Regions from separate parts of the Methylobacterium sp. E-025 genome, predicted to be linked through region 1. Evidence: predicted binding sites of a transcription regulator. Region 1 holds the regulator's gene; each other region holds the start of a gene.
What was found. The regulator LexA, encoded in region 1, represses DNA repair genes until DNA is damaged. The targets are predictions, from matches to a motif close to TGTTCNNNNTGTGTTCNG.
Positions count from the first base shown of each region.

Region 2: a site for LexA is predicted at 4,003-4,020, ahead of MKK64_RS06485 (ATP-dependent helicase). Genes of this name have one in related genera too.
Region 3: a site for LexA is predicted at 2,962-2,979, ahead of uvrA (excinuclease ABC subunit UvrA). Genes of this name have one in related genera too.
Region 4: a site for LexA is predicted at 5,680-5,697, ahead of ssb (single-stranded DNA-binding protein). Genes of this name have one in related genera too.

Region 1 is NZ_JAKSYR010000071.1:8,849-16,390, reverse strand. It holds gene MKK64_RS07475 (PAS domain-containing sensor histidine kinase) at 1-1,464, shown strand, start outside; gene MKK64_RS07470 (creatininase family protein) at 1,518-2,303, opposite strand; gene MKK64_RS07465 (protein phosphatase CheZ) at 2,370-2,894, opposite strand; gene MKK64_RS07460 (response regulator) at 2,933-3,316, opposite strand; gene MKK64_RS07455 (NAD(P)-dependent oxidoreductase) at 3,614-4,552, shown strand; gene lexA (transcriptional repressor LexA) at 4,723-5,463, shown strand; gene MKK64_RS07445 (ComEC/Rec2 family competence protein) at 5,457-7,542, opposite strand, start outside.
Region 2 is NZ_JAKSYR010000062.1:163,663-171,204, reverse strand. It holds gene MKK64_RS06495 (hypothetical protein) at 141-377, opposite strand; gene MKK64_RS06490 (PhoH family protein) at 511-1,227, opposite strand; gene MKK64_RS06485 (ATP-dependent helicase) at 1,605-3,992, opposite strand; gene MKK64_RS06480 (hypothetical protein) at 4,191-4,427, shown strand; gene MKK64_RS06475 (AsmA family protein) at 4,545-7,542, shown strand, end outside.
Region 3 is NZ_JAKSYR010000115.1:99,360-106,901, forward strand. It holds gene uvrA (excinuclease ABC subunit UvrA) at 1-2,817, opposite strand, end outside; gene MKK64_RS16535 (hypothetical protein) at 3,118-3,369, opposite strand; gene MKK64_RS16540 (methyl-accepting chemotaxis protein) at 3,775-5,808, shown strand; gene MKK64_RS16545 (L-lactate permease) at 5,907-7,542, opposite strand, start outside.
Region 4 is NZ_JAKSYR010000102.1:246,594-254,135, forward strand. It holds gene MKK64_RS13390 (MGH1-like glycoside hydrolase domain-containing protein) at 1-1,674, shown strand, start outside; gene MKK64_RS13395 (vWA domain-containing protein) at 1,675-3,342, opposite strand; gene MKK64_RS13400 (TadE/TadG family type IV pilus assembly protein) at 3,375-4,040, opposite strand; gene MKK64_RS13405 (TadE/TadG family type IV pilus assembly protein) at 4,034-4,639, opposite strand; gene ssb (single-stranded DNA-binding protein) at 5,003-5,539, opposite strand; gene MKK64_RS13415 (NADP-dependent oxidoreductase) at 5,750-6,766, opposite strand; gene MKK64_RS13420 (DUF4174 domain-containing protein) at 6,892-7,302, shown strand; gene MKK64_RS13425 (hypothetical protein) at 7,364-7,542, opposite strand, start outside.

The DNA of each region.
Region 1 (7,542 bases):
CTCGCCGCGAGCCAGACCGCGGTGGACCACGCGTTCCGCATGCGCGGCGCGAACGGCGCCTACATCTGGCTGCGCACCCGTGCCGAGGTGGTGCCGGACGTGACCGACGGCGGCCGCCACCTCGTCGGCATCGCCGTCGACGTCACCGAGCAGCAGCACCTCGCCGAGGCCAGCGCCACCAACGACATGCGCCTGCGCGACGCCGTCGAGGCGATCTCCGAGGCGTTCGTGATCTGGGACACGAGCAACCGCCTCGTCCTGTGCAATTCCAAGTTCCGCCACCTGCACGCGCTGAGCCCCGAGGACGCGCAGGTCGGCCGCCGCTATGACGAGGTGATGGGCCGCGGCGTGCTTCCGCAGATCCGGCGCGAGATGCCCGAGACCGACACCGCGAGCGCGACCGCCCGCACCTTCGAGGCGGAGCTCACCGACGGCCGCTGGCTGCAGATCAGCGAGCGGCGGACCAAGGACGGCGGCTACGTCTCGGTCGGCACCGACATCACCAACCTGAAGCGGCACCAGGAGCAGCTCGTCGCCTCGGAACGCGAGCTGATCGAGACGGTCAAGGATCTCAAGCGGTCGCGCCGCACGCTGGAATTGCAGACGCAGCAGCTCGCCGACCTCGCCGAGCGCTACCTCGACCAGAAGGCGGCGGCGGAATCGGCCAACCAGGCGAAATCCGAGTTCCTGGCCAACATGAGCCACGAGCTGCGCACGCCGCTCAACGCGATCATCGGCTTCGCGGAGCTGATGGCGAGCGAGCTCTACGGCCCCCTCGGCTCGGCGCGCTACGGCGAGTATTGCGCCGACATCCGCGCCAGCGGCGACTACCTGCTCTCGATGATCGACGACATCCTCCACATGTCGCGGATCGAGTCGCACCGCGTCCGGCTCGCGCGCCGCGAGATCGCCGTCGCGGCGGCGGTCTCCAACGCGCTCAAGCTCGTGTCCGAGCCGGCCCGGCAGAAGAACCTCCACGTCGCCGTCGACCTGTATCCCGGCCTCGCGCTGCTCGCCGACGAGCGCGCCCTGCAGCAGATCCTGGTCAACCTGCTGCAGAACGCCGTGAAGTTCACGCCCGCCAACGGCCGGATCGCGGTGCGCGCCCGCCCAGCCGGCGACCACGCCCACCTGTTCATCGAGGATACCGGGATCGGCATCCCCAAGGCGGCGCTCGCCAGGCTTGGCGCGCCGTTCTCGCAGGTCGAGACCAACCTCACCCGCAGCCACAAGGGCTCCGGCCTCGGCCTCGCCATCGCCCGCTCCATGGCCGAGCTGCACGGCGGCTCCCTGCGCATCCGCTCGGAGGAGACCGTCGGCACCATCGTCCTGGTGCGCCTGCCCCGCCCGACCAGCGAGCACCTCGCGACGGTGGCCGCGGAGGATGCCGGGCAGCAGACCGTCGCGGCGCTCCGCGAGGCGTCTGGGGCGAGCGCGCGGCAGCCGCAGCCGGCCGGCGCCTGACAGGGAGCCGGGGCGAAGCCCGGCTCCGATCCCGAATCGATGCGACGTCGAGGCTACCCGCCCGAAAGGTCGAAGCGCGCCACGTCGTGCAGGAGCGCCACGAACGCCCGCGCGCCGTGGTCGAGGGCGGCCTCGCCCGCCTCGGCGGTGCCGAGCCGGGCATCGCCGATCGCGCCCGACGGATGGAGGTCGCCGGCCTTCCAGGCGAAGGCGGCGGGACGCCCGGCGCGCAGATGCGTGAAGGCGCCCGCCATCGCACGGGTGCGCGAGGGAAAGTCGGCGATCGCCTCGCGCCGAACTAGGTCGGGCCGAAGCGCCAGCATCAGCGCCGTCTCGATCCCGCCGGCATGGATGCCGTGGACGATCTCGTCGTCGGGAAAGCATCCCTTCGGATAGCCGAACCGCGCCCAAGCGGTCGTCACCGCGACCATGCCGAAGCGGGCGCGCAGATCGCCGGCCACGAGGTCGATCAGCGCGCTGTTGCCGCCGTGCGAGGTGACGATCACCAGCCGGTTGCAGCCGGCCCGGTGCACGCCGGCACCGATCTCGGTCCAGGCGGCGAGCGCGGTCGCGGTGGTGAGCGAGAGGGTACCGGGAAAGGCGTCGTGCTCGTCGGACTTGCCGACCGACTGCACCGGCAGCACCAGCACGTCGAGATCGGCGGGCACCAGGGCGCGGGCGCGCGCGAGGTAGCCCTCCATGATCGCCACGTCGGTGCAGAGCGGCAGGTGCGGGCCGTGCTGCTCGATCGCGGCCACCGGCAGCACCGCGACCGTGCGACCCATGCCGCGCCCGGAGACCTCGCGCGTGGTCAGGTCGGACCAGAGCCGTGCCGCCATGCTGTCCCCCGATGCCCCGACGTCAGGCGCAACGCTCTAGCGGAGCCGGCCCCTTCCCGTCGAGGTTCAGGCGAACAGGGCGTCGATGTCGTCCTGTGCCGTCGCCGGGCCGTTCGGCTGCGGGCCGTTGAGGAGCAGGCGCTGGGCGCGCTCGTTGCGCTCGGCCTCGGCCGGGTCCTGTCCGGCGGCGTCCCGCGCCCGCACCGCGCTGGCGAAGCGCGCGAGCCGCAGCTCGAACTGCTGCAGGGCGGCGACCACCTTGCCGATGCGCTGGCCGGTGATGTCCTGGAAGGCGCAGGCCTCGAAGATCGTGCCGATGCCGCTCTCGACCGCGGCGCGGTATTCCGGCCCGTCCGGGAGCGCCAGCATCGACTCGGCCGCCTCCATGATGGTGTTGGTGGCGCCGGCGGTCGCGGCGAGGACGTTGCCGAGCTCCTCGTGCGCCATCGGGATGCGGTCGTGCGTCAGCTCGTTGGCGCGCAGGGCCGCGATCTCGTCGCGCACGTGGGCGATGTAGTCCGCGATCTCGATCAACTCGGACACCATAGTCGCCGGGTTGATCGTCGCGCCGAGCGGTCTTTGCAAACCCATCGTCAGCATTCCTCCGCGTGTCGGCCCCGAAAGGTCGGTCAGGCGCCGCAGACCGCCTCGATCTTGCTCTTCAGGGTCGCGGCGTTGAACGGCTTGACGATGTAGTTGTTCACGCCGGCCTTCTTGGCGGCGATGACGTTCTCGGTCTTCGACTCGGCGGTGACCATGATGAACGGCGTTGTGCGCAGGCCCTCGTCGGCGCGGACGTGGCGAAGCAGCTCGTAGCCGGTCATCGGCTCCATGTTCCAGTCGGAGATCACGAGGCCGTACTTGCGGCCCTTGAGGCGCGCCAGCGCGGCCGTGCCGTCGGAGGCGTCGTCGACCTCCTCGAAGCCGAGCTGCTTGAGCAGGTTGCGGATGATGCGAACCATCGTCTGGTAGTCGTCGACGACCAGGATCGGCATGCTGAGATCGAGGGCCATGGTCAAACTGCTCCGGTGTCTCCGAATCGCCGGCTCGGCCGTCGGCGTCGGTCACGCAATGTCGGGAGGCGCTGTCGCTGGTCGCACCTCATGCCCGGGACCTTACGCCGGGCGGCATTGCGAAGCGGTTAATCGCGCTGCGATCGGCGCACCCACTCGGATAGGCGGCGCGGCCGCCTTTACCGACGCGCTCGGCTGCGTGATGACGATGCCCCCAGCTGCGACGTCGCCCGGACGCCGCGGCAGAGCGGGCAGCCCGCCGGCACCGGCCCGGCCGCGGAGAAGGATCGCCGCCCCATGCGCAAGGTCGTCATCAGCGAGTTCATGGACGAGGCCGCAATCGCGGCGGAGCTCGCGGGGTTCGAGACGCTCTACGATCCGACCCTGGTCGACCGGCCGGACGCCCTGCGCGCGGCGCTCGCGGGCGCGTCCGGGCTGATCGTCCGCAACCGCACGCAGGTGCGCGCGGGCCTGCTCGCGGCGGCATCCGACCTCAGGGTGGTGGGCCGCCTCGGCGTCGGGCTCGACAACATCGATCTGGCCGCCTGCGCCGCCCGCGGGATCGCGGTCCATCCCGCGACCGGCGCCAACGACGGCGCGGTGGCCGAGTACGTGATCGGCACCGCGTTGCTGCTGCTGCGCGGCGCCTACGGCGCGAGCGCGCAGGTCGCCGCGGGCGCGTGGCCGCGCAACGCGCTGATGGGACGCGAGATCGCCGGCAAGCGCCTCGGCCTCGTCGGCTTCGGCGCGATCGCCCGCGAGACCGCCCGCCGTGCGGCGGCCCTCGACATGACCGTCGCCGCCTTCGACCCGCACCTTGCGCCCGACGACGCCGCGTGGCGCCTGGCGCACGGCGCGGTGGCGAGCCTGACCCTTGACGCGCTGGTCGCAACGAGCGACGTGCTCTCGCTGCACGTGCCGCTGACCGAGGCGACGCGCGACATGATCGGGCCGGCGGCGATCGCCCGGATGCGGCCGGGCGCGATCCTGATCAACGCCGCCCGCGGGGGCGTCGTGGACGAGGCCGCCGTCGCCGCGGCGCTTCGGTCCGGGCACCTCGGCGGGGCGGCGCTCGACGTGTTCGCCCATGAGCCCGTGGACGCCGCGGGCGGCGCGGCGCTGATCGACGTGCCGAACCTCATCCTGACCCCTCACATCGCCGGCGTGACGCGGGAATCGAACGTGCGCGTCTCGGCGGTCACCGCCCGCGCCGTGCGCCGCAGCCTCGAGGGCTGAGCCCCACAGCGCAGCGATCGAAAAGGGCTCGGCGCGCGACGAAATTCGATGCAACGGTCGGATCGGCCGATGAGAACCCTTGCGGAACACTTGACGAACGTTTAACGTGTTCGTGTTTTGTTTCTGCGGCTCCACCTTCGTGTGGCCGCGCATTCCTGCGAGCCGCGCCGATGCTGACCCGTAAACAGCTGGATCTCCTGCGATTCATCGACGAGCGGATGCGCGAGGACGGGGTTCCGCCGTCGTTCGACGAGATGAAGGACGCCCTCGATCTCAAGTCGAAATCCGGCATCCACCGGCTGATCACCGCCCTGGAGGAGCGCGGCTTCCTGCGCCGGCTTCCGAATCGGGCTCGGGCGATCGAGGTGCTGCGCATGCCCGACGGCGCCGGCCGCTCCAGCGCGCCCGCCCCGGTGCCGGCAGCTCCCGCCGCGCCGCGCCGGTTCACCCCGAGCGTGGTCGAGGGCGGGCGCTCGAAGGCCGTGCCGCCGCGTCCTTCCACGACGCAGATGGTCGACGACAGCGGTCGCGCGGTGTCGATCCCGGTGATGGGCCGGATCGCGGCCGGCACGCCGATCTCGGCGATCCAGAACCAGAGCCACGCGATCACCATGTCGCCGGACTTCCTGGCCGGCGGCGAGCACTACGCCCTGGAGGTCCGCGGCGACTCGATGGTCGAGGCGGGCATCCTCGACGGCGACCTCGTGGTCATCCGCAAGCAGGACACCGCCAACACCGGCGACATCATCGTGGCGCTGATCGACGACGAGGAGGCGACGCTGAAGCGGCTGCGCCGTCGCGGCTCCTCGATCGCGCTCGAAGCCGCGAACCCGGCCTACGAGACCCGCGTGCTCGGGCCGGATCGGGTGCAGATCCAGGGCCGCCTGGTCAGCCTCGTGCGCCGTTACTGAAGGGTCTCGCCCGGCATCTCCGGGTTCGGGCCGTCCGCGGCCGGATCGTCGGGTGCCGGGTCGGCGTCCTCCGCCCGGGGGGGCGGTACGGCCATGCCCTGGAACGGGACGTCCTTCGGCTTGGGCTCGGCCGCGGGCGACGATCCGCCCGCTGCCGCGTCGTCCGTTCCCTGGGGCGGGGGACGGACCATCGCGGGGCGCCACGGCAGCGTCCGTCCCGGCTCATGCGTGTCGGCCAGAATGAAGCCATTCGGCTCGACGCGGATCGCCACGGCGCCGTGGCTGGCGAGGTAGGCGCGATCGATGACGAGGGCGGCGGCGCAGCCGGGCGGTGCGGCGAGCGCCGTGATCAGCACCGAGGCCTTGGCGCAATCCTGCGCGAAGCCGCGGCGATCCTTCATAAGCGCCACCGCGCGCCCGTCGGCCAACCGAAGCGTGCATCCGATCCGGTCGCAAACGGAACCGCCCGTCGCCTGCGCGCCCGGCCTGCCGTCGCCGTCGGCCTTCAGCCACTGCTCCAGCACGAAGTTCGACGGCCGCCCCAGGGCGACGAGGCTGCCGTCGGCGCGGCGCACCGCCGCTCCGCTGCCCTGGCGGTCGACGTAGATGTCGTAGCGGGCTGGCATCGTCGCCAGGCCGAGCCCGAGCAGCGCCGGCGGCAGGGCGAGCCAGCGCAGGCGCGAGACCGGGAGCGTCGCGAGCAGCAGCCCCGCGGCGAGGCACCCGAGCGCGGCGGTGCCGAAGGCCGGGACCACGACGTTGGCGCGCCCGAGCCCCTGGATCCAGCCGGAGATGGTCAGCATGCCGCGCACCGCCAGTCCCATCAGCCACCAGACCGGCTGGTCGAGGGCGAACGGGTAGGCGACGATGCCCAGCACCGCCGCCGGCATCACCGCGAGCGAGACCAGCGGCAGGGTGAGCGCGTTGCCGATCAGCCCGAAGGGTTGGACGGTCTGGAAGTGGTAGGTGGCGAAGGGCGCGGTCGCGACCTGCGCCACGAGCGTCGTGCCGAGGGTGCCGACCACCGTCGTCAGCGACAGCGCGATCAGCCGGCCGATCCGCCCCGCCCCGTCGCGGCGGAACATCCCTCCATCGATCAGGCGGGCGCAGGCGATGAGGCCGGCCACCGCCCCGAACGACATCTGGAAGCTCGGGCCGAGCAAGCCTTCCGGCTCGTGCGAGAGCGCGATGAGCGCGGCGAGAGCGAGGTTGCGCATGCTGAGCGCCGGGCGATCGACCAGGATCGCCCCGAGCATGATCAGGGTCATCACGAGGGAACGCTCGGCCGCGATGTCCCAGCCGGAGAAGACGCAGTAGGCGGTGACGCCGACCATCGCCAGCGCCGCGGCGATCTTCTTGATCGGCCAGGCCAGCGCCAGGAACGGCACCAGGGCGAGGCCGGCGCGGACGAGCCAGAACACGACCCCGGCGGCCAGCACCATGTGGAGCCCCGAGATCGAGACCACGTGGTAGATCCCCGCCGCCCGCAGCGTGTCGTTGGTGGCCGGCGCGATCAGCCCGCGCTTGCCGGTCACCAGGGCGGCGGCGACGGCGCCCGCCTGGCCGCCGTTGGCGTCGGTGATCCTGCGGGTCAGCGCGTTGCGGGCGTCGTCCACGGCGGCCGCGAGCCGGAGCGACCACGGCACCGGCTCGGGCGGCGGCTTCACCGCGATCTTGCCGAGGAGCGAGCCGACCGCGCCGATCCCGCGGAAGTAGGCGTCGCGGGCGAAATCGTAGCCGCCGGGGCGCGCCGCCTCGGGGGGCGGCAGCAGGCGGGCGGTGGCGGCGATGAAGTCGCCCGGCCGCAGGGGGGGCGCCTTCTTGAACGAGACGCGCACCCGGACCGGCCGCTCGGCCGCCGCCATCGTGCCGAGGCTCGCGACCCGCACCACCAGGCGGGCGCCCTCCTCACGCTCCTCCAGCGATTCGATCAGGCCTTCGAGCGGCGCGATGATGGTGCGGGTCAGCACCGGCGCCGCCACCTGCGCGACCCGCAGGGCGCTCGCCGCGAAGCCGAGGAGCGCCGCCATCAGCCCGAGGGCGACGGCCAGCGCCGCGGGCCGGGCACCGAGGAACGGC
Region 2 (7,542 bases), on a different contig from region 1:
GCAGCCGCAACCCGGCCTGCGCCTCGACATAGGAATCCGCGGAGTCCGGGGCAATCCGCCGGCGCGCAGCGGCGCGGGCGGCCACAAAAGAAAACGGGGCCCCGAAGGACCCCGTCGCCGACCGATCAGGGTCGGTCAGATCACATGCGGCGCATCATGTGGCGGCGCATCATGCGGTGCTCCATGTGCCGGCGCATCATGCGACGCTCCATCCGGCGATGCATCATGCGACGCTCCATGCGGTGCATCTGGACATGCTCGATCGCGTCGGGGGCGGTCACACCCATCGGGGCGCCCGGGGCGGCGGAGGCGGGGGCGGTGATGGCGGCGGCGCCGAGCGAGGCCAGAACGGCAACGGCGAAGGTCAGTTTCCTCACGGAGATAATCCTGTTTCTTGTCGTCGGGCCGCGGCACCCATGTCATCTCCCGGGTCCGGGAGATGAGAGAAGGACGTCGCGCCGGTGAAGCGCGGCGGGTCTCCGCTTCGACCCGCCGCTGGTAACTCGCAACTTACAGATTCGTTTCCTCGAAAGCCTTCACCCACTCCGCGCAAATTCCGGAGCGGACGATGTCGTCGCGGGTGAACTCGACCACGGGGATCGGCATCATCCGGCTCTTGATCAGGTGGATGACGGTGCGCAGGCCCGAGGTCTCGCGCAGGTCGGTCTGCGAGACGTCGCCGTTGATGATCACCTGGCAGGCGTCGCCGATGCGGGTGAGGAACATCTTGATCTCGGCGGTGGTCGTGTTCTGCGCCTCGTCGAGGATCACGAGGCAGTCCTTGAAGGTGCGCCCGCGCATCACCTCGAACGGCACGATCTCGATGTCGCCGGCCTTCAGGGCGATCTCGAAGGCGGCGGCGCCCATCCGTTCCTTCATCGCCTCGGTGAGGGGAGCGACCCAGGGCGCGATCTTCTCCTCCAGCGTGCCGGGAAAGAAGCCGAGCGAACGGCCGCCGGGAACGTTCGGGCGGGTGATGATCACCTTGGCGATCCGGCGCTGGCGCAGCAGGTCGGCGGCGCGTGTGCCGGCGATGTAGGTCTTGCCGGTGCCGGCCGGGCCGAGCACGATGACCTGCGGGTTCAGGGCGAGCGCGTCGAGGTATTCCGCCTGCCGGTCGGTCAGCGGCTGGATCGGGCCTAGGTTTCGTTCCTCGTCGAAGCGGGTCCTGTGCAGCCGGACCGTGCGGTCTTCCACCAGCTCGAGTCGTGCGCGCCGTCTTTTCATCGATCAACACTCCGCGTGGGATTTGCCAACCAAAAGGACTTGCTAACCAGAAACCGCTCTTCGCTCTAACCTTCGTATCGTGGGCTTATCTCTCCTCTCGGAAGCAATGACGCTGCCTCGAGCCGGTTCCGGCCCTCGACACGAAGCTTGTGGACAAGACGAGCCGCTGCGCGGCCCGCCTGGTCGTTGCCGGAGCATGCAACGCGCGCACCATAGAGTCGGGCGATGCGACGGCCGCATGACGGGGCCCGGCAGGTGTTGCTGAAATGGCTCGGACGACGGCGGATGGTGCGCCGGGACGGTCGGGGGATGGGGCCGTGTCCGGTCCGCCCAAGGTCGTGTCCTACGCCCGACGTCACGCTCGTCCGCGAGCGGCCTCAGGCCGGCTGCAGGAAGCTGTCGAGCACCATCTTGCGACCGGCCTTGTCGAAGTCAACGGTGAGCTTGTTGCCGTCGACGGCGGCCACGTCGCCGGGGCCGAACTTGGTGTGCAGAACCCGCATCCCGGCCTCGAAGGCCGAGGGCGTGCCGGTGGATTTGGCGATCAGCTCGCCCTCGATCTGGCGCGGGCCGCCGCGCCCGCCGCCGGGCGAGGCGCCGAAGCCGCGGGCGGTGGTGTGCGCCGCGCCCTTGCCGAAGTTGTTCTGCTGCCCGGTATTGGCCTGCGCCCGCTGCCAGCCCGGCGTGCCGTAGCTCGAGCCGAAGGGCTGCGGATTGCGGTCGAAGCGCGAGGCGCCGGCGGAGAAGTGGGCCGGCGCCTCGATCACGTCGACCGCCGATTCCGGCAGCTCGTCGATGAAGCGCGACGGGATGGTCGAGGACCACAGGCCGTGGATGCGGCGGTTGACGGCAAAGGACAGCTTCGCGCGCTTGCGGGCCCGCGTCAGCCCGACATGGGCGAGGCGACGCTCCTCCTCGAGGCCCGCGCGGCCGCTCTCGTCGAGGGCGCGCTGGTTCGGGAAGAGGCCGTCCTCCCAGCCGGGCAGGAACACCGTGTCGAATTCCAGGCCCTTGGCCGCGTGCAGGGTCATCAGCGAGACGCGCTCGGCGCCCTCGGCCTCCGAGGCCTCCATCACCAGCGAGACGTGCTCGAGGAAGGCGCCCATGTCGGGGAACTCCTCCATCGAGCGGACGAACTCCTTGAGGTTCTCCAGCCGCCCGGCGGCGTCGGCCGACTTCTCCTTCTGCCACATCTCGGTGTAGCCGGATTCCTCGAGGATGGTCTGCGCCACCTCGGAATGCGGGTTGCTCTCGACGAGCCTGGCCCACCGCGAAAAGCTCTCGGTGAGCGCGCGCAGCGTCGAGCGCACGCGGGGCTTGAGCTCGTCGGTCTCGCAGAGCTTTCGCGCGGCATGGAGCAGCGGGACCTGCTCGGCGCGGGCGTAGAGGTGGAGCTGCTGCAGCGTCGCGTCGCCCAGGCCGCGCTTGGGGGTGTTCACGATCCGCTCGAAGGCGAGGTCGTCGGACGGGTTGTTGGTCGCGCGCAGGTAGGCCAGCGCGTCGCGGATCTCGGCGCGCTCGTAGAAGCGCGGGCCGCCGATCACCCGGTAGGGCAGGCCGAGCTGGACGAAGCGGTCCTCGATCTCGCGCATCTGCGCCGAGATCCGCACCAGCACCGCGATCTCGGAGAGCGGGTGCTGCTTGGCCTGGAGCGCCTCGATCGATTCCGCCAGGAGCCGCGCCTCTTCTTCCGAATCCCACGCGCCCGACACGGTGACGGGCTCGCCGAGCTCGTCCTCCGTGCGCAGGGTCTTGCCGAGCCGGCCCTGGTTCTTGGCGATCAGGCCCGAGGCGGCGGCCAGGATGTGGCCCGTCGAGCGGTAGTTGCGCTCCAGGCGGACCACCACGGCACCGGGAAAATCGTGCTCGAAGCGCAGGATGTTGTCGACCTCGGCCCCGCGCCAGCCGTAGATCGACTGGTCGTCGTCGCCGACGCAGGCGATGTTCTTGCGCACCTGCCCGAGCAGCCTGAGCCAGAGGTACTGGGCGACGTTGGTGTCCTGGTACTCGTCGACGAGGATGTAGCGGAACCGGTCCTGGTAGTTGGCCAGCACGTCCGGATTCTCGCGCCACAGCTTGAGGCAGAGCAGCAGCAGGTCGCCGAAATCGACCGCGTTGAGCGTGACGAGCCGGGCCTGGTAGGCGGCGTAGAGGTCGCCGCCCTTGCCGAAGGCGAAGGCCTGCGCCTCGCCGGCCGGGATCTGGTCCGGGCCGAGGCCGCGGTTCTTCCAGCCGTCGATGACGTGGCCGAGCGCGCGTGCCGGCCAGCGCTTCTCGTCGATGTTCTGGTCCTTCAGCACCTGCTTCATCAGGCGCAGCTGGTCGTCGGTGCCGAGGATCGTGAAGTCGGATTTCAAGCCCACCAGCTCGGCGTGGCGGCGCAGGATCTTGGTGCCGATGGCGTGGAAGGTGCCGAGCCAGGGCATGCCCTCGCCGGCCGGCCCGATCAGCGTGCCGATGCGGTGCTTCATCTCCCGCGCGGCCTTGTTGGTGAAGGTCACCGACAGGATGTCGAACGGCCGCGCCCGGCCGGTCGTGATCAGGTGGGCGATGCGGGTCGTCAGCACCCGCGTCTTGCCGGTGCCGGCGCCGGCCAGCACCAGGACGGGGCCCTCCGTCGCCTCGACGGCGCGGCGCTGCTCATCGTTCAGGCCGTCGAGATAGGAGGACGCGCTCGGGCGCAAGGCCCCCATGGCGCGGGCGGCGATGGAGCTGGAGCCACGCTCCGCGTCGGAAGGCGGCGTCGCATGCGAAGAGTTCGGCATGGGCAATCCCTGGACCAAAACGCGAACGGCGTCGAGACCCGGACGCCGAGGCCTCGACGCTGAGGCGCGATCGCCGAGGCCCGGAGCCCGAGGCCCGGACGCAATGTCGCCGCCCCGCGCGGCCGCCGGGCGGGAACTTGAAGCAGGCCGGCCGCTTGCTCACATCATCGACAGACATCCCCCACACAGGAGCGCCCGATGCGCATCGTGCCGATCGCCATCATCGCCGCCCTCGCCGCCACGCCCGCCCTCGCGCAGGTCCGGCAGGGCAACCCCGACGCCGCCAACGAGTCCTTCGCCCGCCAGGGCGAGTCCCGGGCGCTGCAGCAGAACCTCACCTCGCAGAACAACACCACGCGCATGGAGATCCAGCGCAGCCAGCAGATGCAGGCGCCCCAACCCACCCCGGGCGTGATCGTCGCCCCCCGGCGCTGAGCCGAGCCCGCGGGCGTTGAACCAAGGCCGCGGGCGCCCTGGCGCCTGCGGTCCCGCGCCGTGCTATGCCCGCCGTGAACCCGCCGGGTGGCGCGGGGTGCATGCGGAACGATCACGGTGCGTGACCTCCTGACCGCGCTCGCGGGCGCCGTCATCCTGATCCTCGTCGCGGCGCTCGCGGTGCCGCCCTTCATCGACTGGCCGACCCATCGCGCCTTCGTCGACGCGACCGTGAGCCGGTCCCTCGGCCTGCCGGTGCGCAGCGAGGGCCGCATCGACGTGCGGCTGCTGCCCTCGCCGCGCCTGCGCCTCGACCGCCTTCATCTCGGCGACGAGCCGGGACGGCCCGCCCTCGATCTGCGCTTCGTCAAGGCCGAGCTCGGCCTGAGCCCGCTGCTGGCGGGCGCGTTCCGCTTCACCGAGACCCGGATCGGCCGCGCCGAGGTCAAGCTGCCGGTGACCGAGGGCGACGCCCTCGTGGTGCCGGCCGGCCTCGGCGAGGCCCTGCGCGGCCGCGACCTCGCGATCGAAGACCTCCACGTCCAGCAGCTGCTGCTGACCACGGTGGTGCCCGCGACCGGGCGCACCGACCAGTTCTACGCGGAAGCCGTGCAGATCCAGGCGCCGGCCCTCGTCGGCCCCTGGCGGGTCGCGGGCACCAGCGGCGGCCTGCCGTTCACCCTGGTCAGCGGCGAGCCGGCGGCGGACGGCGCCGTCGCCCTGAAGCTCTCGGGCGGCGGCGACGCCCATCCGCGCTTCGAGGCCGACGCCCGCGTCGCCTTCGTGCCGGCGGATCCGCGCGGCGGCGCCCGCAGCACCGAGCCGCGCCCGCTCGTCGCCGAGGCCGAGGGCAGCGCCCGCCTCGTCGTCGGCCCGCCGGCCCAGGCCGCCGGCGCCTACCTGCCGTTCGCGCTGGGCGGCAAGTTCAAGGCCCGCGGCGCCCTCGTCCGGTTCGAGGGCGTCAACGCCGAGATCGATCCGGGCGGGCAAGCCTTGCGGCTTTCCGGCAGCGGCCAGATCGACCTGCGCCGCTGGCGCGCGGGGCTGACCCTGGAGGCGCGCCGCCTCGACCTCGACGCCTTCCTGCTCTCGCCGGGCGGGCAGGCCTTCGTGGCGCGCGGGCTGCCCAAGGTCGGCGCGAAATCGGGTGGCGGCCTGCCGGTGATGCTCGACCTCGACCTCTCGGTCGAGGCGGCCGTGCTCGGCTTCGAGGAATGGTCCACCCTCAAGGCCACGGGCACCCTCGACCGCACCGGCGGCCTGCTGCTGCGACGCTTCTCGGCCGTGGCGCCGGGTGCGGCGACCGTCACGGCCAGCGGCGAGATCGACACCGATCCGAGCCCGCGCTTCACCGGCCCGGTCGCGCTCGCGGCCCCGGCCTCCGACGGGCTCGGGCGCTACCTGCGCCGGCTCGGCCTCGACGGGCCGCCGACGGCGCTGCTCGACGGGCGGCCGGTCGAGGTCTCGGCCGAGGTCTCGGCGGCCGGCACCGCGTTCTCCCTGCGCAACCTCCGGCTCGCGCTGGGCGAGGCGCAGGTCACCGGAAATGCCCGCTACACCCCGGCCGAGGGCCGGACCCGCGGCCGGTTCGACGCGCAGATCCGCGCCCGCGGCCTCGACGTTGCCGGCCTGCCGCCGCTCGGCAACGCGCTCGCGGGGCTGCACGGGCACGACCTCGGCCTGACCATCGAGGCGCGCGACCTGCGCTACGGCGTGACCGGCACCGGGAACGGCACGCTCTCGGCCAGCATCCAGTCGGACGGCGCCGCCCTCGTCGTCGACAGCCTCGACGTGACGGACCTGGCCGGCGCCAACGCCAAGCTGTCCGGGCGGATCGGCGCCGACGGCACGGGGCGCGTCGCCGGCCGGCTCTCGGCCCCGGTGGCGGCGCCGCTGCTCGCCCTGGTCGACCGGGTCTGGATCGCGGAGACGCGCCTGATCCCGGCCTTCCTGCGCGCCGGCGCGCTCGACCTCGCCGTCACGCTGGAGCGCGACGCGGGCGACGCCGACGCGCTGCGGCTCGCCGCCACGGGCCAGGCCGCGGGCGGCAGCCTCGACCTGTCGCTGGTCAGCCGCGCCGGCGCGGTCGAGGGGGCGAGGATCCGCCTCGCGACGCCGCGGGCCGGCACCTGGCTCGGCCGCACCGACATCGCCGGCCTGCAGCAGCCCGCCGACCTGAGCCTGGTGGCGGCCCGCGCGGCCGACGGCGGCCTGACGCTCCAGGCGACCGGCACGATCGCCGGCGCCACGCTGTCGACCGCGACGCCGCTGCGGCTTCCCACCGAGGGCGGCCCGCCCCGATCCGGCGCGCTGCGGATCGAGACCGCCGACCTCGCGCCGTTCCTGACGCTGGCGGGCGCCGCCGCCCTCGCGCCGGGGCCGTGGCCGGCCGACCTTTCCGTCGCGCTGACCCGGCAGGGAGACGACGCGCGTGCCGCGCTCGCCGGCCGGATCGCGGGGGCGGCCCTCGATGCGACCCTCGTCCGCGCGCCGGACGGGGCGCTGTCGGGAGCGGCGCGCCTCGCCCGCCTGTCCCTGCCGCACCTCGCGGCCGCCCTGGCGATGCCGGCGGGCGCCGCCGGCCGGTTCGGCCCGGTGCCACCGCCGGGACCGCCGGTCTCCCTCGACCTCAGGGTCGACCAGCTCGAGCTCGGGCGCGGGCTCACCGCCTCGGGCGCCGCCATGGCGTTGGGGTTCGAGGAGGGGACCCTGACGCTGCGCGACCTCTCGGCCAGGCTCGCCGAGGGGCGGATCGCCGGCTCGGCGACCCTGTCGCGTCGCGGCGGCCTCGCCTCGATCGCGGGCGAGGGTACCGTCGCCGAGCTGTCGATCCCGGCGCTCGCGGGGGGCGGCCCGCTCGGCGGGCGCCTGTCGGCGGCGCTGCGCTTCGGCACCTCCGGCGAGACGCCCGGCGCGCTGGCGGCCAACCTCTCGGGCACCGGCAGCCTCACGCTCGCCGCCCTCAACCTGCCCGAGACCGATCCCGCCGCCGTCGGGCGCGCCCTCGTCCGCGCCCTGCAGATCGAGGACCCCTTGCGCGACGGCCGGCTCCAGGCCCTCGTCGCCGAGGAGCTGTCGAAGGCCGCTGCCGGCACGACGCAGCCGGCCTCGGCGC
Region 3 (7,542 bases), on a different contig from region 1:
GTGGAAGTGCAGGCCGGTGGTCGGCTCGTCGAGGATGTAGAGGGTGCGGCCGGTCGAGCGCTTCGACAGCTCCTTCGAGAGCTTGACCCGCTGCGCCTCGCCGCCCGACAGCGTCGTCGCCTGCTGCCCGACGCTGACGTAGTCGAGCCCGACGCGCTTGAGCGTCTCCATCTTCTCGCGGATCGTCGGCACCGCCTTGAACAGGTCGGCGGCCTCCTCGACGGTCATGTCGAGCACGTCGGCGATGGACTTGGCGCGGTACTTCACCTCCAGCGTCTCGCGGTCGTAGCGCTTGCCCTTGCACACGTCGCAGGTGACGTAGACGTCGGGCAGGAAGTGCATCTCGATCTTGATGACGCCGTCGCCCGAGCACGCCTCGCAGCGGCCGCCCCGGACGTTGAACGAGAACCGTCCCGGCTGGTAGCCGCGGGCCTTGGCCTCGGGCAGGCCGGCGAACCAGTCGCGGATCGGGGTGAAGGCGCCGGTATAGGTCGCCGGGTTCGAGCGCGGGGTCCGCCCGATCGGCGACTGGTCGATGTCGATGACCTTGTCGAGGTGCTCCAGCCCTTCGAGCCGGTCGAAGGGCGCCGGATGCTCCAGCGCGCCGTTCAGGCGCTTGGCCACCGCCTTGTAGAGCGTGTCGATGATCAGCGTGGACTTGCCGCCGCCCGAGACGCCGGTGACGCAGGTGAAGGTGCCGAGCGGGATCTCGATGTCGACGTTCTTGAGGTTGTTGCCGCGGGCGCCGAACACCCCGAGCTTGCCCTTGCGCCCCTTCCGCCGCGCGGTCGGGGTCCGCACCGACTTCTCGCCGGTCAGGTACTTGGCGGTCAGCGAGTCGGGATGGGCCAGCACCTCCGCGGGCGTGCCCTGCGCGATGATCCGGCCGCCGTGGATGCCGGCGCCCGGCCCGACGTCGACCACGTAGTCGGCCTGGAGGATCGCGTCCTCGTCGTGCTCGACCACGATCACCGAGTTTCCGAGGTCGCGCAGGCGCTTCAGCGTGCCGAGCAGGCGCTCGTTGTCGCGCTGGTGCAGGCCGATCGACGGCTCGTCCAGCACGTAGAGCACGCCGGTGAGCCCCGAGCCGATCTGCGAGGCGAGGCGGATGCGCTGGCTCTCGCCGCCGGACAAGGTCCCCGAGCCGCGGGCCAGCGTCAGGTATTCGAGGCCGACGTCGACCAGGAACGACAGCCGGTCGCGGATCTCCTTCAGGATCCGCACCGCGATCTCGTTCTGCTTCTGCGTCAGCTTCTTCGGCAGCGCCGAGAACCAGCGGTGCGCCTCGCTGACCGAGAGCGCGGTGACCGCGCCGATATCCTCCATCGCGACCTTGACGGCGAGCGCCTCGATCTTCAGCCGCTTGCCGCCGCAGGCGGCGCACGGGGTCTCGCTCATGAAGCGCGAGATCTCGTCGCGCGCGGCGTCGCTCTCGGTCTCCTTGTAGCGGCGCTCGAGGTTGGGGATCACGCCCTCGAACGGCTTGTTGACGGCGTACTTGCGCATGCCGTCGTCGTAGTCGAAGCGGATCGACTGCTTGCCGGAGCCGTAGAGGATGATCGCGCGCGCCGCCTCGGGAAGCCGCGACCAGGCCAGGTCGGTCTTGAAGCCGTAATGCCGGGCGAGCGCGTCGAGCGTCTGCCCGTAATAGGGCGAGGTCGACTTCGCCCACGGGCCGATGGCGCCGCGCTTGAGGCTCAGGGCCTCGTCGGAGATCACCAGCTCGGCGTCGATCCGCATCTCGTGGCCGATGCCGCCGCAGGTCGGGCAGGCGCCGAACGGGTTGTTGAACGAGAACAGCCTGGGCTCGATCTCCGCGATGGTGAACCCCGAGACCGGGCAGGCGAAGCGCGACGAGAGGGTGATCTTCTCCCGGGTCTCGCCCTCCGGCACGTCGGCGAACTCGATGTCGGCGATGCCGTCGGCGAGCTCGAGCGCCGTCTCGAAGGAATCGGCGAGCCGGCTCGCGATGTCGGCCCGCACCACGATCCGGTCCACCACCACGTCGATGTCGTGCTTGAGCTTCTTGTCGAGCTTCGGCACGTCGTCGATCGGGTAGTACTCGCCGTCGATCCGCAGGCGCTGGAAGCCTTTCTTCTGGAACTCGGCGATCTCCTTGCGGTACTCGCCCTTGCGGCCGCGGACCACGGGCGCGAGCAGGTAGAGCCGGCTCTTCTCGGGCAGCGCCAGGACGCGGTCGACCATCTGCTGCACGGTCTGGCTCTCGATCGGCAGGCCGGTGGCCGGCGAGTACGGGATGCCGACGCGGGCCCAGAGCAGGCGCATGTAGTCGTAGATCTCGGTGACGGTCCCCACCGTGGAGCGCGGGTTCTTCGAGGTGGTCTTCTGCTCGATCGAGATCGCCGGCGAGAGCCCGTCGATCTGGTCGACGTCGGGCTTGGACATCATCTCCAGGAACTGGCGCGCATAGGCCGAGAGCGACTCGACGTAGCGGCGCTGGCCCTCGGCGTAGATCGTGTCGAAGGCGAGCGACGACTTGCCGGAGCCCGAGAGCCCGGTGAACACCACGAGCTTGTCGCGCGGGATCGTCAGGTCGACGTTCTTCAGGTTGTGCTCGCGGGCGCCGCGCACCGAGATCACCCGCCGGTCGCGCTCCGCCGGCGTCTCGCGGTCGAACAGGCGCTCGAGCTTCGCGTCGACACCGGCCTCGGCCTCGACCGCCCGCGCGGCCGGGCTCGCCTTCGCGGGCTTCCTGGCGGGCGGCGCTTTCGCGGCGGGCGTCTTGGCAGCAGGCGTCTTATCGGCAGCAGGCGTCTTGTTGCCAGCAGGCGTCTTGGCGGCGACGGCTTTGGCCATGGCGGGGGCGGTCTTTCGAGGCGTCGACACGGGCGGGATCCGGCGATCGCGAAAGCGACCGCCGCGCCGGGTCATGTCGTCCGTCCGAAGCCTTCGGCAAGGTGCGGCGGGCGGGACGCAGGCCCGGCATGCTCGCGTGTCTGCTAGAACGAAACGCGTACGTGGGCAACTCGGCCCTCGTTCCGCGACGCGTCCGGCCCTGCGGCCGCCCGCATCTTTTGGCTGCGCCGGCCCCGTTCGGGGGGCGGCCGACGACCAGGATCACCGCGCGCCCGTGCCGGGCGCGCGGCTCCGGCGGGATTACTGCATCGCCTTCATCGCCGCCTCGGACGAGGAGGCCTTCGGGTTGGCCTTGCAGTAGGCGCGCATCTTCGCGTCCATCGCGGCCGCCTGCGGGTCGGCGGCGATCATCGCCTTGTCGGCGGCGCTCATCGAGGCCTGCGCCTGCGCGTCGGCCTTCAGATAGTCGGCGCAGGACATGTCGCCGGTCTGGGCCCGGGCGGCGGCGAGGCCGGCGATCAGCAGGCTCGCGGCGAGGATGGTACGGATCATGATGGCCTCCCAAGGGTACGCCCGGCGTCGTCGCGGCCGACCCGCCGCGCGCGCTCTCGGCGCCTCGTGATAGGGCGGCGCCGGGCGCGGCGTCTTGATCGGGCGTCCGGAATGCATGCCGCCGCGTCCCGATCCGTCGGCGGGATCGCGGATCTTCGCGCAGGTCCGGAAGTCGTGCCCGGGGGTCGCCCCGACGACGCGTCCGCATCGCCCGCCGATGTCCTGGTGTCCGGGTCCGCGAATACGCTGCCGACGGGCTCCCGCCGTTGAAGATCGCGCCCGCGACGATCGAACAGCGCATCGACCTGTGATGGCAACGGCGTCTTTACCGGTTGTAGCGCAGTCGTCCGTATCGACGCGGTGCGAAGACTTGGGATGCGTGGGCGAATGAAGACCGGTGTTCCGATGTCCTTGCGGGGACGCATCGTGGCGGTGGCGCTGGCGCCCTGCCTCGCCTTCGCTGCGGTGGCCGGTGTCGCGATCTCCGACCGGATGGCGCAGCGCGCCGAGATGGTCCAGGTCGAGGACCTTGTCGGCCTCGCCTCGCGGATCAGCGCCTTCGCGCACGAGGGCCAGCGCGAGCGCGGCGCCTCCAGCCTGTTCCTCGCCTCGAAGGGGTCGCAGTTCAAGGCGGAGCTGGTCGCGCAGCGCGCCCGCACCGACGCCGCGCGCCAGGGCCTCGCCGCCGCCGTCACGGCCGGCGCGGCGGCCTACGGCCCCGCCTTCACCCGCAAGGCCACCGCCTTCGCGCAGGCGCTCGACGGCCTGGACGCGCAGCGCAACGCCGTCGACGCGCTGAAGCCGACGGCGCCCCAGGCGGCCGCCGCCTATACCGGTCTGATCGGCGAAGGCCTCGGGCTGGTCCGCGCCCTGTCGGGCGTGATCGGCCCCGTCGGGATCGCCAACCACGCCGCCTCCTACGCCGCCTTCCTGACGATGAAGGAATATGCCGGCCAGGAGCGTGCCGCCGCCTCCGCCGCCTTCGCCGCCGGCAGCCTCGACCTCGCCGGGATCCGCCGCCTCGCCACCCTCCAGGCCGACCAGGCCACCTACGAGGGCCTGTTCCGGTCCCGGGCGGAGCCGGCGCAAGGAGCCCTGCTCGATGCCGCGGAGGCCACCGCCCCGGCGCGGGAGGTGGCGCGCCTGCGCAAGGTCGCCCTCGAGACCATGCCCGGCGAAGCCCTGGCCTTCCGCGACGCCCCGCTCTGGTTCCGACTCGCGACCCAGCGCATCGACGGCCTCAAGGCGGTCGAGGACCACCTCACCGCCGACCTCGCCGCGGAGGCCGGCGGCGTTCGCGCGACGGCCGAACGGGCGCTCGCGATCTGGTCGGGGGCGGCGCTCGCGATCTTCCTGCTGTCGGGCGCCCTCGCCTTCGGCCTCGGCACCGCGGTGGCCCGGCCGCTGATCCGGATGTCGCGGGCGCTCACCGCCATCGGCCGCGGCGACGACGACGTGGCGATTCCCCAGGGTGGCCCGATCGAGGTCCGCGCCATCGCCGCCGCGGCGATCGAGTTCCGCGACAACGTCGCCGAGCGCCGCCGCAGCCGCGCGGCGCAGGAGCGGATGTCGGCCGACGCCGAGCTGGCCCGGCGCGCGGCGGCGCTCGAGCTCGCCGACGGGTTCGAGGATCGGGTCGGCGGCATCGTCGAGGCGGTCTCGGCGGCGGCGATCCAGCTCGAGGCGGCGGCCCACGGCATGACGCGGGCGGCCGGGGACGCCTCGTCGCTGAGCCTTCAGGTCGCCCGCGCGTCGCACGAGGCGGCGCTCTCGGCCGACACGGTGGCGGCGGCGACCGAGGAGCTTTCGGCCTCGGTCGCCGAGATCGGCACCCAGGTCACGGCCTCGGCCGACCTCGCGGCGGCGGCCGAGCGCGACGCCGAGGGCATGGCCGGCGAGGTCCGGCGGCTCGCCACGGCGGCCGGCAGCATCGCCCAGATCGTCGGGCTGATCTCGCAGATCGCCGACCAGACCAACCTGCTCGCCCTCAACGCCACCATCGAGGCGGCCCGTGCGGGCGAGGCGGGACGCGGCTTCGCGGTGGTGGCGCGGGAGGTGAAGTCGCTGGCCGGCCAGACCGCCCGGGCGACCGAGGAGATCACGGCCAAGGTCGTCGAGATCAGCGCCTCCACCGACGCCTCGGTCCAGGCGATCAGCGGGATCACCGACGTGATCCGGCGCTTGGCCCAGATCGGCGGCGACATCGCCGCCGCGGTCGAGGAGCAGGGGGCCGCGACCGGCGAGATCGCCCGCACCACGGCCCAGACCTCGCAGGGCACCCGCGCGGTGTCGGAGCATATCGGGGGCGTCAGCGAGGCGGCCGGGACGGCGAGCTCCGGCTCGGCCCAGGTGCTCGCCGCGGCGAGCGCGCTGTCAAGCCAGGCCGGCGACCTGCGCGGCGCGGTCGACCACTTCCTGGCCGGCGTGCGGGCGGCCTGAGGCCGCCCCCCCGTCGCCAGACTGCACCAAAGGAAAAGCCCGCCCCCTCCGCAGGGGGGCGGGCTTTTTTGGTGTCGCCGGCGATCTCGGGCGCGAGGCTACGGAACGTGGATCACCATCGCGGTGAAGGGATGCACGTAGGCCTGGAGCATCACCAGCCCGCCCACCAGGCAGGCGAGCGCGATCGAGTGCCAGAACACGAAGCGCAGGATCTTGCCCTCCTGGCCGAAATAGCCGGTGGCGGTGGAGGCGACGACGATCGACTGGGCGTCGATCATCTTGCCCATCACGCCGCCCGACGAGTTGGCCGAGGCCATCAGCACGCCCGACAGGCCGAGCTGCTCCGAGGTGATCTTCTGCAGGCCGCCGAAGAGCACGTTGGAGGCCGTGTCGGAGCCGGTCAGCGCGACGCCGAGCCAGCCGAGCAGCGTGCCGAAGAACGGGTAGAGGATGCCGGTTCCGGCGAACGCCAGGCCCAGCGTCGCGTCGACGCCGGCGTAGCGGGTGAGTACGCCGAGCGCGAGCATCGCCGCGATGGTGACCAGCGAGTAGCGCAGCACCCAGATCGTCTCGACGTAGGCGGTGACGAGGCGGACGGGCGAGAACCGCATCAGCGCGCCCGAGATCAGCGCCGCGATCAGCACGCCGGTGCCGGTGTAGGACATGTAGGTGAACAGGAAGACGGCGCCCTCGGGATGGGCCTTGGCCACCACCGGCGGCACCTTCATGATCACGTTGTGCAGGCCCGGCACCTCGTATTTCCAGGTGAAGATCGGGTTGACGATGGCCTTGAACCAGCCGGTGCCCCAGATCGCCACGATCACCGACAGGATGATCCACGGCAGCCAGGCCAGCGCGATCTCGGAGGAGGTGGCGGTGCGGCCGGTGGCGACCGGGGCGCGGGGCAGATCGGAGGGAACCCCCGCGCCGAGCGCCACCGGCCGCGGCGCGCCGTAGCCGATCGACGGGTCGTTGCCGCGCAGCGCCGGCGAGGTCCAGATCGTGGCCGGCTTCCAGACCTTCAGGAACAGCACCAGGGCGCCCATCGCCGCGATCGAGGCGCCGATGTCGACGATCCACGGGTTGACGTAGTTCGAGATGCCGAACTGGGCCGCGGCGAAGGCGCCGCCGCAGATCAGGATCGCCGGCCAGACCTGGACCATGCCGCGGAAGCCCGCGAACACCCAGATCAGCCAGAACGGCACGATCAGCGAGAACACCGGCAGCTGCCGGCCGATCATCGCGCCGAGCACGTAGGGGTCGTAGCCCGTCACCGAGGCGAGGCCCTGGATCGGCGCGCCGAGCGCGCCGAAGGCCACCGGCGCGGTGTTGGCGATGAGCGACAGGCCGGAGGCCGCCAGCGGCGAGAAGCCGAGCCCGATCAGGATCGCGCCGGTGACCGCCACCGGCGTGCCGAACCCGCCCGCGCCCTCGAAGAACGCGCCGAAGGCGAAGGCGACGAGCAGCAGCTGCAGCCGCCGGTCGGTGGTGATGCCGGCCACCGATTGCTGGAGGATGGCGAACCACCCCTTCTCCACCGTCAGCCGGTAGAGGAAGATGACGTTGAGGATGATCCAGCCGATCGGGAAGAACCCGGTCACCATCCCGAGCAGCGAGGCGCGGGTCGCGAGGCCGAGCGGCATGCCGAAGGCGCCGACGGCGAGGGCGAAGGCCAGCACCAGGGCGAGCACGGCCGCGATGTGGGCCTTGACCCGGCCGCTGGCGATCATGGCG
Region 4 (7,542 bases), on a different contig from region 1:
GACATCGACGCGGTGTTTTCCGCCCGCATCGCCGAGGCCGACGCATTCTACGCCGCGTTGCAGGCCGACATCGCGGATGCCGACCGCCGGGCGGTCCAGCGACAGGCCCTGGCCGGGATGCTGTGGTCGAAGCAGCTCTACCATTACGACGTGCGCGAGTGGCTCGACGGCGACCCGGCCCAGCCGGCCCCGCCCGAGGCGCGCAAGGCCGGCCGCAACGCCGATTGGCGCCACGTGCGGGCGCACGACATCATTTCGATGCCGGATGCCTGGGAATACCCGTGGTTCGCCTCCTGGGACCTCGCGCTCCAGAGCCTCGTCTTCGCGACGATCGACCCCGATTTCGCCAAGGGGCAGATCCTGCTGCTGCTCGACGACGCCTACGGCCACCCCAATGCCGAGGTGCCGGCCTACGAGTGGAACTTCTCCGATGCCAATCCGCCGCTGCACGCCTTCGCCGCGTGGCGGGTGTTCTCCCTCGACCAGGCGCTGACCGGGCGGCCGGACCACGACTTCCTGCTCCGGGTGTTCAACAAGCTGACGATGAACTTCACCTGGTGGGTGAACCGCAAGGACGCATCCGGGCGCAACCTGTTCCAGGGCGGCTTCCTCGGGCTCGACAACATCGGCCTGTTCGACCGCTCGAAGCCGATCGCGGGCGGGGCGCTGACGCAGTCGGACGCGACCGCCTGGATGGCGATGAACGCGCTCGAGCTGATGCGGATTGCGGTGGAGCTTGCGCTGCGCGATCCCGCCTACGAGGACATGGCGGAAAAGTTCTTCGAGCATTTCCTGCTGATCGCCGATGCCGCCGCGCGCAGGGGCGGCCTCTGGGACGAGGCCGACCAGTTCTTCTACGACGTGATCGAGACGCCGGGCGGCGAGCGCATCCCGATCCGCGCCCGCACCCTCGTCGGGTTGATCCCGATCTGCGCGGTCGCCGTGCTGCGCGAGACCGACCTGGTGAAGCTGCCCGGGCTGCAGAAGCGGCTGCGCTTCTTCCTGGAGAACCGGCCCGACCTCGCATCCCTGGTCTCGCGCTGGCAGGAGCCGGGCGAAGGCGGCACGGCCCTGCTGTCGCTGCTGCGCGGCCATCGCCTCAAGGCGCTGCTGCGGCGGATGCTCGACGAAGGCGAGTTCCTGTCGCCGCACGGTATCCGCGGCGTCTCCAAGGTCTACGAGCGCACGCCGTTCCACTTCGTCTGGGACGGGGCCGACCTGACCCTGCCCTACGAGCCGGCCGAGTCGCGGACGCGGCTGTTCGGCGGGAACTCGAACTGGCGCGGGCCGATCTGGCTGCCGATCAACTACCTGCTGATCGACGGCCTGCGCCGGTTCCACCGCTATTACGGGCCCGACTTCCGGGTCGAGGCCCCGACCGGCTCAGGGACCTTCCTGTCGCTGCAGGAGATCGCCGACGAGCTGGCGAACCGCATGATCGGGCTCTCGACCCGCGGGCCGGACGGGACGCGCCCGTTCCAGGCGACGAGCAGGCTGGAGCAGGAGGACCCGCATTTCCGCGACCACGTGCTCTGCTACGAGTACTACCACGGCGACACGGGCCGGGGCCTCGGCGCCTCGCATCAAACCGGCTGGTCGGGCCTGATCGCGCTGCTGATCCAGCAATGCGCGCTCGGTCCGATCCACGCGCTGTCGCCCTCGGGCGCCTCGTGACTACTGGGTGAGCCGCAGCGTGCCGATGCTGGCCGCGATCTGGTTGAAGGCCGAGATGAGGCTGTTCGAATCGTTGGCGACGAACGATTGGGACGCCGTCGTCGCGCAGTTGCTCAGGAGGTTCAGGCCGGCACTGTCGATCGGGTCCGAGGGCACGCTGAAGCCGATCGTGTAGATCGAGATGCCGGCGCTCTTGGCGTTGCTGCAGGCCAGGGCCGTCAGCGCGTCGAGGGCGGCGCGTGCGTTGCTCGCGTTCGTGACGTTCTGGTTGCCGGGCGGGAGCCGCGGATTCGGCGTCGAACCGTCGACGTTCTGGAAGTAGCCGGCGGCGAAATACATCGACTGATTGAACGGCGAGTAGCCGTTCGTCGCCCAGCTGTTGGCGCCGTCGGTCATCAGGATGATGATCTTGTTGACCGTGCTCGACGCGTAGGGCGCACCGTCGGCGAAGACGCTGCTCGGCGACAGCGTCCGCCAGCCCCACATCAGGCCCTCGTGGATGTTGGTCGATCCGAGCGGCGCCATCGCGTTGATCAGCGCCTTCAGCGTCGCCGTGCTGCTGGTCAGCCGTTGGAGCGGGCGGGTGGTGCAGCCGAAATTCGGGCCGTTCGGGATGCCGGTATAGCTGTTCGACGCGGTCGGCGATGCGTCGCGGGCGTTGACGTACTTGCAGGCGCGGCCCTCGGCGGCGGCGAAGGTGGTGCTCGACTGCGACTGGCTCGCACAGCTGTTGGCGTTGGTGTAGTCGTCGATGTAGCTGTTGAAGCTGAACGCGGAATTGTTGTTGTAGCCGGCAAAGGTCGTGCTGCCATCGCCCGGCTCGTCGGGCGCGAACATCGGCACGTAGTACGAGCTTGGGTTCGAGCTCGTCGGCGCGCCGTCCTGGACGTTGAGCGGATAGGGCAGCGTTTCCAGGCACCCGGCCCAGCCCCAGCCCGAGTAGGCGCTCTGCAGCGCCGTGAAGAGGCCGAAGCGGTTGGTGAAGCCGGCGGAGGCCGGTGCGATCACGTTGGTCCAGTGATAGGCCGACTTGCCGTTCTGGTCGATCCAGGTGGCATAGCGGTAGGCGGCCGGATCGACCGCGACCGCGGCGGCGAACGGCACGATCGAGATCTTGGTGCCGGTGGCGAAGGCGGCGTTGGTGTACACGTAGTCGACGAAGTTCGTCGCCGCCGTCTGCACCGCCTGGAGCTTGCTCTGGCCGCCGCTCGATTCCGCCATCGAGCCGGTGTTGTCGAGCACCAGGGCGATCTCGAAGGTCTTGGGCACCGGGGTGGCGCAGCGCGCCGACCCGCCCGGGCGCGGGGCCGTCACGCCCGTGATGCGGCTGTAGAAGACCGGCGAGACCATGTGCGTGGTCAGGGTGATCTGGCGCGGGTTCGCCGTCACCGCCAGCGGGTCGACCGTGAGGCCGGTCGCGCCCATGTAGCCCGTCATCATTGCGACGGCCTGGGCCTGGAGAGCCGGGTTCGTCGTCGCCATCGGCGTCTGGCACAGAGCGAGGGCGGTGGCGTCGGTCGCGGCCTGGAGCTTGGTCTCCATATAGGTGGCGAAGCCGTAATCGATCGCGGCGCCGGTGAAGCCGAGGAGCGGCAGCGCGAGCAGCCCGAACAGCAGGACGACGTTGCCGTCGCGCTGCCGCGCGAAGCGGCCGAGATGTCGGCGCATCGAGATCCTTCGAGGTGTCGAGCGGGCCGGGGTCACGGGCATGCTGCGCCTCCCGGCATCCAGACTTCGGTGTAGGTGGATTTGGCGGGCTGCCCGCCGCGCGCCGGCCAGGGCATGCTGGATTTGAGCGTGATCGTGCTCGTGGCTCCGTTGACGAGCTTGACCAGCGCCGAGCCGAGCATCGGCGTGTAGGGCATGCTCACCTCGGTGAGGACGTAGCGGACCCCGTTGGTGCGGAATCCGGTCGGCACGGTGAGGTCGGAGGCGGCGCCCGTGGCGCGGGGCGACGCGTTGGCGTTGGCGGTGCTGGAACAGACCCGCGGGATCAGGTTGAGGTTCGTGAGGTCGACCGCCATCGCGCTCACCACGATCTTCACGCCGCTGGCGTCGAACGGCTTCAGCACCAGGGTCGAGGTGGCGAGGATGTCGCGCATCAGCGACGCGTCGATCGGGTTCTGGGCGTCGCCCTGCGCAGTCAGGTCGGACACCGTCCGGGCGAGCTGCGTGACCTTCCGCCAGTTGTCGACCGCGTGGGCGTACTCCGAAAGGCCCACGAAGATCGCGAGCAGCACGGGCAGGATCAACGCGAACTCGATCGCGGAGACGCCGCCGGACGCGCGTGCGAACCGAGCGAAGGCCCGCTCGGACGCGCCTGAGCTATGAAGAGGGGAACACCGCACCATCCCGGCCCTCAGCATCCGGTCGAGGCGGTGGTCTGGTACGGCTCGGTGCGGAACACGGCCGTGGACTGCAGCAGATGCGTCCCATCGGCGAAGCTCATCTGGGCGAGGTCGAGCAGGCTGAAGAACACCGGCACCTTGACGGCCGCGGTGACGACGACGATCGATCCCGGCTTCGCGCAGGCGTAGCTCGTCCCAAAGCCGTTGTTCCAGGTCCTCGTGGTGGCGTTCATCGGCGTCGCGCTCGACCCGGCCGCGAACGAGCTCGCCAGCGACACGTCGATCTTCACGCTCGAGCAGTCGAACAGCGTGAAGGCCCGGTTGGCGCCGGTTCCGCACATCGCGTCGTTGAGCTTTTGCAGCAGGACCGCTGCGCTGGTCGTCCCGCTGTTGGCGATCTGGAACTGGCCGGTGAACAGGCCGCGCACCGCGTTCTGGACGGTGCGGTCGAAGTTCTGGCCGGCCCAGATCACGAACGCGATCTGGATGATCGCGCCGACCAGCGCCAGGAAGGGCAACGACACGAGGGCGAACTCGACCGCGGCGGCCCCCTCGGCGGCGGCGGCGAACGTGCGGATCGGTGACGGACGAAATGCGCGGACGAGGCGGCGAGGCATGACACCTGAGGCGGATGAGATACGTTATTCAGTCGCTATCCACCCGAAGATCTAAACCAAAGTTGAATCGCCCTACCAACCCTAGATGACATCCTGCGGCGTCATTGCGACATGAGCACAACCCTCGGTCGCACGGAACGCCCCCTCATCTAGGACAATAAGGCGATCGGCCGGGATAAAGACTTGCGGAGAGCGGCGCATCATGTCGGCCGGGAAAAAATGACTTTCCGCCGTTCGCGATCTGCTCGAACCGTGAGCGACGATGCTTTGGAACCCGGAACGAAAAAGGCCCCGGATGCGTGATCCGGGGCCTTCACAATATCAGGAGCAAGGTGCCGACGGCGCCCGGCGGGCGGGTGCTGCCTAGAACGGGATGTCGTCGTCGAGGTCGTAGTTGCCGCGCGAACCGCCGCCACCGCCCGCGGGCGCCGGGGGCTGACGCCGCTCGCTGCCGCCCTGGGAACGGCCGCCGCCATACTCGCCGCCGCCGCCGCCGCGGCTGACCTGGCCGCCGCCCTCGTCGTCGGCCGCCATCTCGCCACCGCCGCCGCGCCCGTCGAGAATCGTCATCTCGCCGCGGAAGCGCTGGAGCACCACCTCGGTGGTGTACTTCTCGACGCCGGAATTGTCGGTCCACTTCCGGGTCTGGAGCTGGCCCTCGATGTAGACCTTCGAGCCCTTGCGCAGGTACTGCTCGGCCACGCGGGCGAGGTTCTCGTTGTAGATCACGACCGAGTGCCACTCGGTCTTCTCCTTGCGCTCGCCCGACGCCTTGTCCTTCCACGACTCGGAGGTCGCGAGGCGCAGGTTGACCACCGGATCGCCGGAGCCGAGGCGGCGCGTCTCGGGATCGCGCCCGAGATTGCCCACCAGAATGACCTTGTTGACGCTGCCCGCCATCGCTCTCTCCTTCGCCGTCGGATCTCACAGGGCTCGGTCCGGCCGAACCCGCGGGTGCTCTTCATGAGCCTCGGGACGAGCCCGGGCAACCGGCGCAGCGGCGCTTGTCCCCATCACCCACACGCGGCGCCGGCCTCCTGTGTTCTATCTTTGTTCCGATTACGCGGCAAGCCGGTGCCGCATCGCGCGGCGCCGGCTGCGAAGTCCCGCTCAGGCGACGTGGACGATGAGCTTGCCGAAGTTGCGGCCCTTCAGCAGGCCGATGAAGGCCTCGGGCGCGTTCTCCAGGCCCTCGATCACGTCCTCGCGGTACTTCACCGATCCATCCGCGATCCAGCCGCCGACCTCCCGCTCGAAGGCGTCGATCTGGCTCGCGAAATCCCAGACGATGAAGCCCTGAATCCGCAGGCGCTTGGTCAGCACCGCGCGCATCAGCAGCGGCGACCGGTCGGGGCCGGGCGGTAGCTCGGTGGCGTTGTAGCCGGCGATCAGGCCGCAGACCGGCATGCGCGCGAAGTCGTTGAGCAGCGGCAGCACCGCCTCGAAGACCGCGCCGCCGACGTTCTCGAAGTAGACGTCGATGCCCTTCGGGCAGGCGGCGGCCAGCGCGCCGGGGAGGTCGTCGGAGCGATGGTCGACCGCGGCGTCGAAGCCGAGCTCGCGCGTGAGGTAGGCGCACTTCTCGGGGCCGCCCGCGATGCCGACGGCGCGCGCACCCTTGAGCTTGGCGATCTGCCCGACGAGCGACCCCACCGGCCCGGCGGCGGCGGCCACCACCACGGTCTCGCCGGGCTTCGGCTCGCCGATGTTGAGGAGCCCGGTATAGGCGGTCATGCCGGGCATGCCGAGGACGCCGAGCGCCGTCGTCGGCGGTGCGACCGCGGGATCGACCTTTCGCAGGCCCTTGCCGTCGGACACCGAGAACTCCTGCCATCCGCCGAAGGCCTGGACCAGGGTGCCGACGGGGAAGTCCGGGTGCTCGGAGCGCATCACCTCGCTCACCGTCCCGCCGGTCATCGGCTCGCCGATGCCGACCGGCTGCGCGTAGGATTTCGCCGCGCTCATCCGGCCGCGCATGTAGGGGTCGAGCGAGAGCCAGCGTGTGCGCAGCAGGATCTCGCCGGCGCGCGGCGTCGGGACGACGGCCTCCTCGAGGCGGAAGTTCTGCAAGGTCGGCTCGCCGTGCGGACGCGCGGCGAGGACGATGCGGCGGTTCTTGGCGGCCATGCCGGGTCTCCGTGAGGGTCGAGGATCGATCGGCCTATCATGTCGCAGCGGCGAGGCCCGATGTCACCGTCGCGCGCGTTCCGCGTTGCCCGATCGAACCGATCCCCAAACACGAGAGCAACCGCATGCGCGTCGGATCCGGCCTCGCCCTCGCCATCGCGTCGATCGCCCTCGCCGGCCAGGCCGCCGCGGCGCAGGACCCGCTGGCGCGCTATCGCCAGGCGTCGCGCGTGCTCGTCCTGTCCGCCCCGGATGCCGACGATCGCCGGCTCGCCGAGCAGCGCGCCGCCGTCGAGGCGGCGCGTGCCGGGTTCGGCGAGCGGGATCTCGTGGTGGTCGAGGTGGTGGGTGATGGGGAAAGCGCCGCGGTGATCCGGCGGCAGCTGCGCCTTCCGGCCGACGCGTTCCGCGCGGTGCTCGTCGGCAAGGACGGCGGCGCCAAGATCACGGCGGCGGAGCCGATCCCGGCACTGCGGCTGTTCTCGACGATCGACGCGATGCCGATGCGCCGGGACGAGATGCGCCGCCAGCGCTGAGCCGAAACAAAAAAGGGCCGCCCGCGGGCAGCCCTCTTTCTCGTTTCCGTCGTCGATCCGCTCAGTAGCAGCGCTCGACCAGCACGCGGCGATAGCCGTACGGCGTCCAGCGGACCCGGGGAACGGTCACGCACTCGCCACCGTAACCGTAACCATAGCCGCCGTAGGCGGCCGGGGCGTAGCCATAGCCGTAGCCGTAACCCGGGTAGCCGTAGCCGCCGTATCCCCCGTAGAGGCCGC